Linked DNA regions of Magnetospirillum sp. XM-1. The protein of the gene in region 1 interacts with the protein of each later gene in a pairwise test. Links are inferred from orthologs where the notes say so. Each region holds a gene or a part of one and is shown on either strand. Other genes may lie near its edges.

Region 1 (2,795 bases):
GAGATCACCAACGGCGAGGGCGTGCCGGTGGTCTACGATTCGGTGGGCAAGGACACTTTCCTGAAGTCGCTGGATTGCCTGCGTCCGCTGGGCATGATGGTGTCGTTCGGCCAAAGCTCGGGCAAGGTCGAGCCCCTGGACACCGGCCTGCTGGCCGCCAAGGGCTCGCTGTTCCTGACCCGGCCCTCGCTGATGGCCTACACCGCCAAGCGTTCCGATCTGGTGGACTCGGCCAACGAGTTGTTCGAGGTGGTGCAAAAGGGTGTGGTCAAGGTGGAGGTCAACCAGACTTACCCCCTGATGGAGGCGCCCCAGGCCCATCGCGATCTGGAAGGGCGCAAGACCACGGGCTCCACTCTCCTCTTGCCGTGAAGCCCCTTCCGAAAGGATAGTAGTCTCCGGGTTCGGGTTTCACCCGGAGTTGGAGGGAAGGCGTGTCCAAGATCGGCAATGTGATGGTGACGGTGGTCAGTCTGGCCTGGATGGCCTGGGCGGGCTGGGACCAGTTCGCCAACCTTCCCCAAGGCACGGTGGAGAACCATTCCTCCGACACCGTCAAGGAACGGCTGCGCGACTGCTCGGGCACCTTCAAGCAGCGCTATGAATGCAAGAACCAGGTGGTCATCGACACCGACCGCACCTCGTTCTTCAACATGCTGGGCCGTATCGCCATCGTGGTGGTACCGCCCATGCTGCTGGCCGGCGGCATCCATCTGTGGCGCCGGCGTTCCGACGACGACGGCCCCTCGGACGACCTGTTGAGCCAAAGCCATCGGCGCCATCATCGGCGTCGGACGTCCAGCCATCACTGAGCCAAAGAAAAAACGCCGGTCTTTCGACCGGCGTTTCTCGTTCAGGCGAACACTCGAAACTACGAATTCATCGCTTCGAAGAAATCGCCGTTGTTCTTCGAGTGCTTGAGCTTGTCCACCAGGAATTCCATAGCGTCGACCACACCCATGGGCATCAGGATGCGGCGCAGAACCCACATCTTGGACAGGATGCCCTTGTCGACCAGCAGCTCTTCCTTGCGGGTGCCCGACTTGGTGATGTCGATGGCCGGGAAGGTGCGCTTGTCCGACAGCTTGCGGTCCAGGATGATTTCCGAGTTACCGGTACCCTTGAACTCTTCGAAAATCACCTCGTCCATGCGCGAGCCGGTGTCGATCAGGGCGGTGGCGATGATGGACAGCGAGCCGCCTTCCTCGATATTGCGGGCCGCGCCGAAGAAGCGCTTGGGACGCTGTAGGGCGTTGGCGTCGACGCCGCCGGTCAGCACCTTGCCCGAACTGGGAACCACGGTGTTGTAGGCGCGCGCCAGGCGGGTGATGGAATCGAGCAGGATCACCACGTCGCGCTTGTGCTCGACCAGACGCTTGGCCTTCTCCAGCACCATCTCGGTGACCTGGACGTGGCGCGACGCCGGCTCGTCGAAGGTGGACGAGATGACCTCGCCCTTCACCGAACGGGCCATGTCGGTCACTTCCTCGGGCCGCTCGTCGATGAGCAGCACGATCAGGTAGACCTCGGGGTGATTGAGCGAAATGGCGTGCGCCATGTTCTGCAGCATCACGGTCTTGCCGGTGCGCGGCGGCGCGACGATCAGAGCGCGCTGGCCCTTGCCGATGGGGGCCACCAGATCGATCACCCGGGTGGTGAGATCTTTGCGGGTGGGATCCTCGATCTCCAGCTTCAGCTTCTCGTCGGGATAAAGCGGGGTGAGGTTGTCGAAGTTGATGCGGTGGCGGACCTTTTCCGGGTCCTCGAAATTGATGTTGTTGACCTTGAGCAGGGCGAAATAGCGCTCGCCGTCCTTGGGCGCTCTGATCTGGCCGTCCACCGTGTCGCCGGTGCGAAGGCCGAAGCGGCGCACCTGGCTGGGGCTGACATAGATGTCGTCGGGGCCGGGAAGATAGTTGGCCTCGGGGCTGCGCAAGAAGCCGAAACCGTCCTGCAGGATCTCCAGCACGCCGTCACCGTAGATGGGCGTGTCGTTGTCGGCCAGCTGCTTCAGGATGGCGAACATCATGTCCTGCTTACGAAGCGTGCTGGCGTTTTCCACTTCCAGCTCTTCGGCAAAGGCCAGGAGTTCGGCCGGGCTCTTCTTCTTCAGGTCCTGCAAATGCATGGGAAAAATCCGTTGAATGGATATTTCGCGCGATCGATCGGACTTAAGGTGGGACGGGTCCGGACGAGAGCGGACCGGCTGCCGATCAGGGACGGATACAGATGATCCGGCGCGAAAAGGAGGATGGTGGGAAACGGGCGTGTTGGCCGCCCTGGGATTTCGCTAGAGCATTAGCCAAAGCCGGCGACGCTGTCAAAACCTTTCAGAACGGCTTCACGATCACCACGATGACGATGACGATCATCAGCAGGGTGGGGACTTCGTTGATGACGCGGTAGAACTTCTCGGACCTTGTGTTGCGGTCCTGGGCGAAGCCGTCCTTGCAGCGGGCCAGGAAAAAGTGGGCGACGGTCATGCCGACCACGCAGGCCAGCTTGAGGTGAAACCAGCCCTGGGAAAACAGGCCCGCGTCCACCGCCATGACCAGACCCAGGGTCCAGGCCAGCACCATGGCCGGCGTCATGATCGCCTTGATCAGCCGGCGTTCCATGATCTTGAAGGTTTCCGACGCCTCGGAACGCGGCTTGACGCCGGTGTGGTAGACGAACAGGCGCGGCAGATAGAGCAATCCCGCCATCCACGAGATGATGGCGATGACATGCACCGCCTTGATCCACAGATAGGCCGATCCGCTCAGCATGCCGGACAGCTCCGTTGCAACAGTTTG
Region 2 (6,738 bases), 2.4 Mb from region 1 along the record:
GGTGCATCAGCGCCTGGAACTGGCGGCCAAGGGGCTGGCGGTAGACATGCTGGTGATGACCGCCACCCCCATTCCCCGCACCCTGCTGCTCACCGCCTATGGCGACATGGACGCCTCGCGCCTGGACGAGAAGCCGCCGGGCCGCAAACCCATCGACACCCGCGTGGTGCCGCTTTCCCGAATGGACGAGATGGTGGCGGGGATCGGCCGGGCGGTGGCCTCGGGTGCAAGGGCCTATTGGGTCTGCCCGCTGGTGGAGGAATCCGAGACCAGCGACCTTGCGGCGGCAGAGGACCGCCACCGGCACCTCACCCATGTGTTCGGCGACCGCGTCGGCCTTGTCCACGGCCGCATGAAGGGCCCGGCCAAGGACAAGGTGATGGCCGAATTCGCCGCAGGCCACCTGGACATCCTGGTGGCCACCACGGTGATCGAGGTGGGCGTCGACGTGCCCGACGCCAACATCATGGTCATCGAGCATGCCGAGCGCTTCGGCCTTGCCCAGCTGCACCAGCTGCGCGGCCGGGTGGGACGCGGCACCAAGGAATCCCGCTGCCTGCTGCTCTACGGCCATCCCTTGGGCGAGATCGCCAAGGCGCGGCTGGAAATCATGCGCGCCACCGAGGACGGCTTCAGGATCGCCGAGGAAGACCTGCGCCTGCGTGGCGGCGGCGAGATGCTGGGCACCCGGCAAAGCGGCCTGCCCGAATTCCGCCTGGCCGATCTGGCCATCCACGGCGACTTGCTGGCCGCCGCCCGCGACGATGCGCGGCTTATCCTCGAGCGCGACCCGGACCTGTCCAGCCCGCGCGGCGAGGCGCTGCGCGTCCTGCTCTACCTGTTCGAACGCGACGCGGCGGTGCGGACCCTTCGGTCGGGGTAGGAGCAGACTCACTCCAATGACCGTCATGGCCGGGCTTGACCCGGCCATCCATGGACCCTCGGGTCAAGCCCGAGGGTGACGAAATGGAAAAGCGATCACACCAAGCTCAGACAGCCCCTACTCGATCACCGCCTGCAGCGAGGTCCAGGTGCCGGCGGTGGGGGCCAGCAGCAGGCAGCCCTCTTGCGCCCTGGGGCGATAAGGCATCCCGCTGGTCAGCGCCGCATGCCCGCCGGATTCGGCGTGGATCAGCACCCCGGCGGCGTGGTCCCAGGGCATCAGGCGGTTGTAATGGGCGAAGTGCAGCTTGCCCGTTACCAGATCGATATAATCGTGGGCGGCGCTGCCCTTGCGGGTGCATTTGGCCACCATTGAGGCGAGCCGCCCCGAACGCTTCACCGATCCGGTGAGATCGGCCAGCGGCGCGGTGGGCAGCACGGCCAAACGCTCCGTTCCCAGCCAGGCCCCGGCCCCAAGCTCGGCGGTGATCATGCGCTGGCCCAGGGGATCGAGAATCCAGCCGGCCACGGTCACGCCGTCGCGCACCAGGGCGACGATGACGGCGAAACGGGGATTGCCCTTGGCGAAATTGGCGGTGCCGTCCACCGGATCGATGATCCAGACGGCTCCCTCGCCTTCCAGCAGCCGCAGCAGGGCGGGGTCGGCGGCCACCGCCTCCTCGCCCACCACGCCCGCACCGGGAATCAGCTCGCGCAGCCGGCGGGTCATCACCCGCTCGGCCTCGGTATCGGCCTCGGTGACCAGCTCGCCCGGCCGCTTCTCGCGAATCTGGCCGGCCGACAGGTGGTTGAAGCGGGGCAGGATCTCCTCGGCCGCCGTTTCGGTGATGATGGAGGCCACCTTGTCGAAATCCATCATGCCCCCCTGCCCCCGGCCTTGCGCTGGTGAAAGCGCTTGACGTCGGCGGGGTCGAGCCTGACCCGCATGAAGGCCTGCGCCTCGTCGTCGCGCCGGGCCACCACCTCGCCATGGCTGTAGAGCCAGGCGATGGAAGCGCCGTCGGACAGCGGCAGTGCCACGTCCAGGGTTTCGCGCGCCGCGCCCAGGCGGCGGTCCAGCTCGGCCAGCAGGTCGTCGACGCCCTCGCCGGTCACCGCCGACAGCGCCATGGCGCCGTCGCGGCGCTTGGCCTGGTTCAGCACTTCCTCGCGGCCCTGCTCGTCCAGCAGATCGATCTTGTTCAGCGCCTCGACCAGCCCGCGGTCCACCACCTCGGACAGCCCCAGCTCGCGGAGCACGGTATCCACGTCGGCGGCCTGGGCCTCGGTGTCGGGGTGGGAGACGTCGCGCACATGCACCACCACGTCGGCCTCCAGCACCTCCTCCAGGGTGGCGCGGAAGGCGGCGACCAGTTCGTGCGGCAGGTCGGAGATGAAGCCCACCGTGTCCGACAGGATGATCTTGCGCCCCGACGGCAGCACCAGGGTGCGCATGGTGGGGTCCAGCGTGGCGAACAGCATATCCTTGGCCATCACCTCGGCCCGGGTCAGCTGGTTGAACAGCGTCGACTTGCCGGCATTGGTGTAGCCCACCAGGGCGACGATGGGATAGGGCACCTTGCGCCGCGCCTTGCGGTGCAGCTCGCGGGTGCGCTTGACGTCTTCCAGCTCGCGCTCCAGCTTGACGATGCGCTCGCCGATCATGCGGCGGTCAGCCTCGATCTGGGTCTCGCCGGGGCCGCCCAGAAAGCCGAAGCCGCCCCGCTGGCGTTCCAGGTGGGTCCAGGACCGCACCAGCCGCGAGCGCTGGTACGAAAGTGCCGCCAGTTCCACCTGCAGCGTGCCCTCGCGGGTCCGCGCCCTTGCGCCGAAAATTTCGAGAATCAGGCCGGTGCGGTCGATGACCTTGCAGCCCCAGGCCTTTTCCAGATTGCGCTGCTGCACCGGCGACAGATGGCCGTCCACCACCGCCAGATCGACCTCGCATTCCTTGACCAGTTCGGCCAGACGCTCCACCGCGCCCTTGCCCATCAGGGTGGCCGGGCGGACCTTGGCGACGTTGACCGCCTCGGCGGCGACGATGTCGAGATCGATGGCTCCGGCCAGCCCGACCGCCTCGGCGAGGCGGGCTTCAGGCAGACGGGAACCATCCCCGCCCTTGAAGGCGGGGTGGATCACCATGGCGCGGCTGGGCGCCGCCTGTGTGGAACCGGTTTCTCCCACCTATTCTTCGCCGTTTTCCTTGATCGGAGGCTCGAACAGAGAGATGGGGGTCGACGGCATCACCGTCGAGATGGCGTGCTTGTACACCAGTTGGGTATGACCGTCGCGGCGCAGCAGCACCGAGAAGTTGTCGAACCAGGTGACGATACCCTGAAGCTTCACGCCGTTGACCAGGAAGATGGTGACGGGCGTCTTGTTCTTGCGGATGTAGTTGAGGAACACATCCTGCACATTTTGCGATTTTTCGGCGGACATGATTGGAATCCGTTCTTATTGGCCGATCTTGATTATTGGAGTGCGGCTGGGCACCTACCCCGTTGAACCCTTGTCGTTACCACCATTTCCAACAGATGGGAACCTATAGTTCTCGGACAAGATGGACGAGGTCCATGCAGGCCCGCAGGAAGCGGGCGGGCGGATGGGCGAACTCGCCTTCGGCCGGGGATTGGGGCCGCATCAGGATGGGGGTGCAACCGGCGTTGACGGCGCAGTGGGTGTCGATGGGCGAATCGCCCACGAACCACACATGGCGTCCGGCCTCGATGCCGGTTCCGGACAGGGCGAGATGGACGGGTGCTGCGGCCGGCTTGTCGGCCTCGGCGTCGTCGGCGCCCACCAGACGGACGAAATGGCCGCTCCAGCCCATGATCTCGGCTTCCTTGCGCAAAAAGCCGCCGCGCTTGTTGCTGACCACCGCCAGCACCACTCCCTCGGCCCGAAGCGCGCCCAGCATCTCGGACGCGCCGGGCAGCGGGTTGAGATAGTCGAGGTGAATGGACTCGAAGCTTTTGGTGAAGACGTCGCGGGCCTCGGGCCAGCGCTCGCCGAACATGGCGGGGAAGGAATCGCGCATGGAGGCGGCGACCCTTTCGCGGGTCTCGTCCAGACTCCATTCCGGCATGCCGAAATGGCGGAAGGTCATGTTGTAGGATTCCTGGATGCACACCCAGGAATCCACCAGGGTGTTGTCCCAGTCGAAAATCACCGCCGAGGGGCGGGGCAGCGGCAATCCGGGCATCAGAAATATTCCAGCCGGACCGAGAACATCTTTTCCACCTTCTTCACCGCGTCGGCGGTGGCGAACAGGATGACGCGGTCGCCGGGATGGATCACCGTGCTGCCGCGCGGGCTGACCACCTTGCCGTCATGGACCACCGCGCCCAGCAGCACGCCCGACGGCAGCTTGACGTCCCTGAGCGGCTTGCCCACCAGGGACGAGGTTTCCAGCGCGTCGGCCTCGATCAGCTCGCCGAAGCCCTCGTGCAGGGAGTGGACGGCGTGGATGCGGCCCCGGCGCACATGCTGGAGGATGTTGGATACGGTGATGGCGCGGGGATTGACCGCGACGTCGATGCCCAGCGGCGCCACCAGCGAGTTGTAGGTGGTCTTGTTGATCAGCGCCATGGTGCGGCGACAGCCGTAGCGCTTGGCCAACAGGCCCGACAGGATGTTGGTCTCGTCGTCGTTGGTGACGGCCACCACCGCCTCGGCGGCGCCCACCGAGGCTTCCTCAAGGATTTCCGGGTCGAGCGCGTCGCCGTGGATCACCACGGTGTGGCCCACCGCCTTGGCGACGAACTCGGCGCGCTCCTTGTTGGACTCGATGATCTTGATGGAGGTGCCGGGCCGGGCCGCTTCCAGCTGCTGGGCCAGGAACAGGCCGATATTGCCGCCGCCGAAGATGACGATGCGCCGCGCTTCCTGGTCCTCGCGGCCGAAAGCGGTCAGCGCCCGGTCCACATGGGCCGTATCGACGACGAAATAGACCTCGTCGCCCTCCAGCATCTGGTCCTCGGAGGTGGGCACGATGGCCTTGCCGTCGCGCACGATGCCGATGATGACGATGGCGAGGTCCGGGAACAGCACGGTGAGCTGGCGCAAAGGCGTGTTGATCAGCGGGCAGTTCTCGGTGCAGCGCACCCCGATCAGGCGGACCTTGTCGCCCACCAGCGGAATGACGTCGATGGCGCCCGGCACCTGCAGCCGCTTGGTGATGGCGCGGGCCACCTCGATCTCGGGGCTGATGATGACGTCGATGGGCAGATGCTCGCGCGAGAACAGGTTGGCCCAGATGGGGGCCAGATAGCTCTGGCTGCGCACGCGGGCGATCTTGGTCGGCACGTTGAACAGCGAGTGCGCCACCTGGCAGGCGACCATGTTGACCTCGTCGGCGGCGGTCACCGCGATGATCATGTCGGCGTCGCCGGCGCCCGCCTGTTCCAGCACCGCCGGATGGGAGGCGAAGCCCAGCACCACCTGGACGTCGAGCGTGTCGCTGACCTTGCGGATCAGCTCGGGCCGCTGGTCGATGATGGTGACGTCGTTGTTCTCGCCCGCCAGATAGTGGGCGATGTTGAAGCCGACCTGACCGGCGCCGCAGACTATGACCTTCATTTCTTTTCGTCCGTGTTGACGCCAAGCAGCTTGAGCTTGCGGTGAAGGGCGGAACGTTCCATGCCGACGAAGGCCGAGGTGCGCGAGATGTTGCCGGCGAACCGGTTGACCTGGGCCAGCAGGTATTCCCGCTCGAACAGCTCGCGCGCCTCGCGCAGCGGCAGGGTCATGATCTCGCTCGATTTGTCCCAGCGCAGAACCGCCGGCGTGATGGCGCCGATCTCGCCGGGCAGCATGTCGGCGCGGATGGGCTCACGCGCGTCGCCCGGCGCCATGATCAGCAGCCAGTCCATGACGTTTCTGAGCTGGCGCACGTTGCCCGGCCAGTCATAGGCCTGCAGCGCCGCCAGGGCGTCCTCGCCCACCACCCGGGGCTGCACGCCGGCGGCGGCTGCGGCAAGCGCCATGAAGTGGCGCGCCAGGGCGGGAATGTCCTCGCGCCGGTCGCGAAGGGCCGGCATCTTCACCGGCACCACGTTGAGGCGGTAGTACAGATCCTCGCGGAAATGCCCGGCATTCATCTCGGCTTGCAGGTCGCGGTTGGTGGACGCGATGACGCGCACGTCCACCTCGACCCTCTTGCCGCCCCCTACCCGCTCGAACATCTGGTCTTGGAGGACGCGGACGATCTTGCCCTGGGTTTCCAGCGGCATGTCGGCCACTTCGTCCAGCAGCAGGGTGCCGCCATGGGCCTGTTCGAAGGTGCCGATCTTGCGCGGGGAATCGGGACCGTCCAGCCCGTGCTCGGTGCCGAACAGCTCCATCTCCATGCGGTCGGGGTGCATGGCGGCGCAGTTCAGGACCACGAACGGCCCCTCGGCCCGGCGCGAGCGGGCGTGAATTTGCCGCGCCACGATTTCCTTGCCCGAACCGGCCGGACCGGTGATCAGCACGCGGGAATTGGTGGGCGCCACCTTCTCGATGGCCTGGCGCACCTGCATGACGCCGAGCGCGCCACCGACCAGTTCGCCGGCGGAACCGGAACGGAGCTTCAGCTCCTCGTTCTCGCGCCGCAGCCGGGCGGCCTCGATGGCGCGCTCCACCACCAGGAGCAGGCGGTCGGCCTTGAACGGCTTCTCGATGAAGTCGTAGGCGCCCTGCTTGATGGCCTGCACGGCGGTCTCGATGTTGCCGTGCCCCGAGATCATCACCACCGGCACTTCCGGATGGTCGTGCTTGACGGCGTCCAGCACCTCCAGGCCGTCCAGGCGCGAGCCCTGCAGCCAGATGTCCTGGATCACCAGATTGGGCCGCCGGGCGCGTATCCCCTCCAGGGCC

What was found.
Region 2: the proteins of rho (region 1) and hfq interact in binary tests that used the Escherichia coli proteins (3 or more experiments, as listed by UniProt). The link is inferred for Magnetospirillum sp. XM-1 from one-to-one orthologs.

The regions. Positions count from the first base shown.
Region 1 is NZ_LN997848.1:778,606-781,400, reverse strand. It holds rho (transcription termination factor Rho), read right to left. Parts: upstream 2,129-2,795; coding sequence 872-2,128; downstream 1-871. Other genes in the region: hemH (ferrochelatase), read right to left, coding at 2,762-2,795; hemJ (protoporphyrinogen oxidase HemJ), read right to left, coding at 2,331-2,768; XM1_RS03815 (hypothetical protein), read left to right, coding at 435-812; XM1_RS03820 (quinone oxidoreductase), read left to right, coding at 1-372. UniProt on the Escherichia coli protein: Facilitates transcription termination by a mechanism that involves Rho binding to the nascent RNA, activation of Rho's RNA-dependent ATPase activity, and release of the mRNA from the DNA template.
Region 2 is NZ_LN997848.1:3,129,528-3,136,265, reverse strand. What follows is about bases 1,695-4,564. They hold hfq (RNA chaperone Hfq), read right to left. Parts: upstream 3,322-4,564; coding sequence 3,067-3,321; downstream 1,695-3,066. Other genes in these bases: trkA (Trk system potassium transporter TrkA), read right to left, coding at 4,084-4,564; XM1_RS14475 (HAD family hydrolase), read right to left, coding at 3,425-4,084; hflX (GTPase HflX), read right to left, coding at 1,759-3,066; XM1_RS14490 (inositol monophosphatase), read right to left, coding at 1,695-1,762. Also shown: ATP-dependent DNA helicase RecG, read left to right, coding at 1-883; more of XM1_RS14490, read right to left, coding at 1,001-1,694; more of trkA, read right to left, coding at 4,565-5,460; XM1_RS14465 (sigma-54 dependent transcriptional regulator), read right to left, coding at 5,457-6,738. UniProt on the Escherichia coli protein: RNA chaperone that binds small regulatory RNA (sRNAs) and mRNAs to facilitate mRNA translational regulation in response to envelope stress, environmental stress and changes in metabolite concentrations.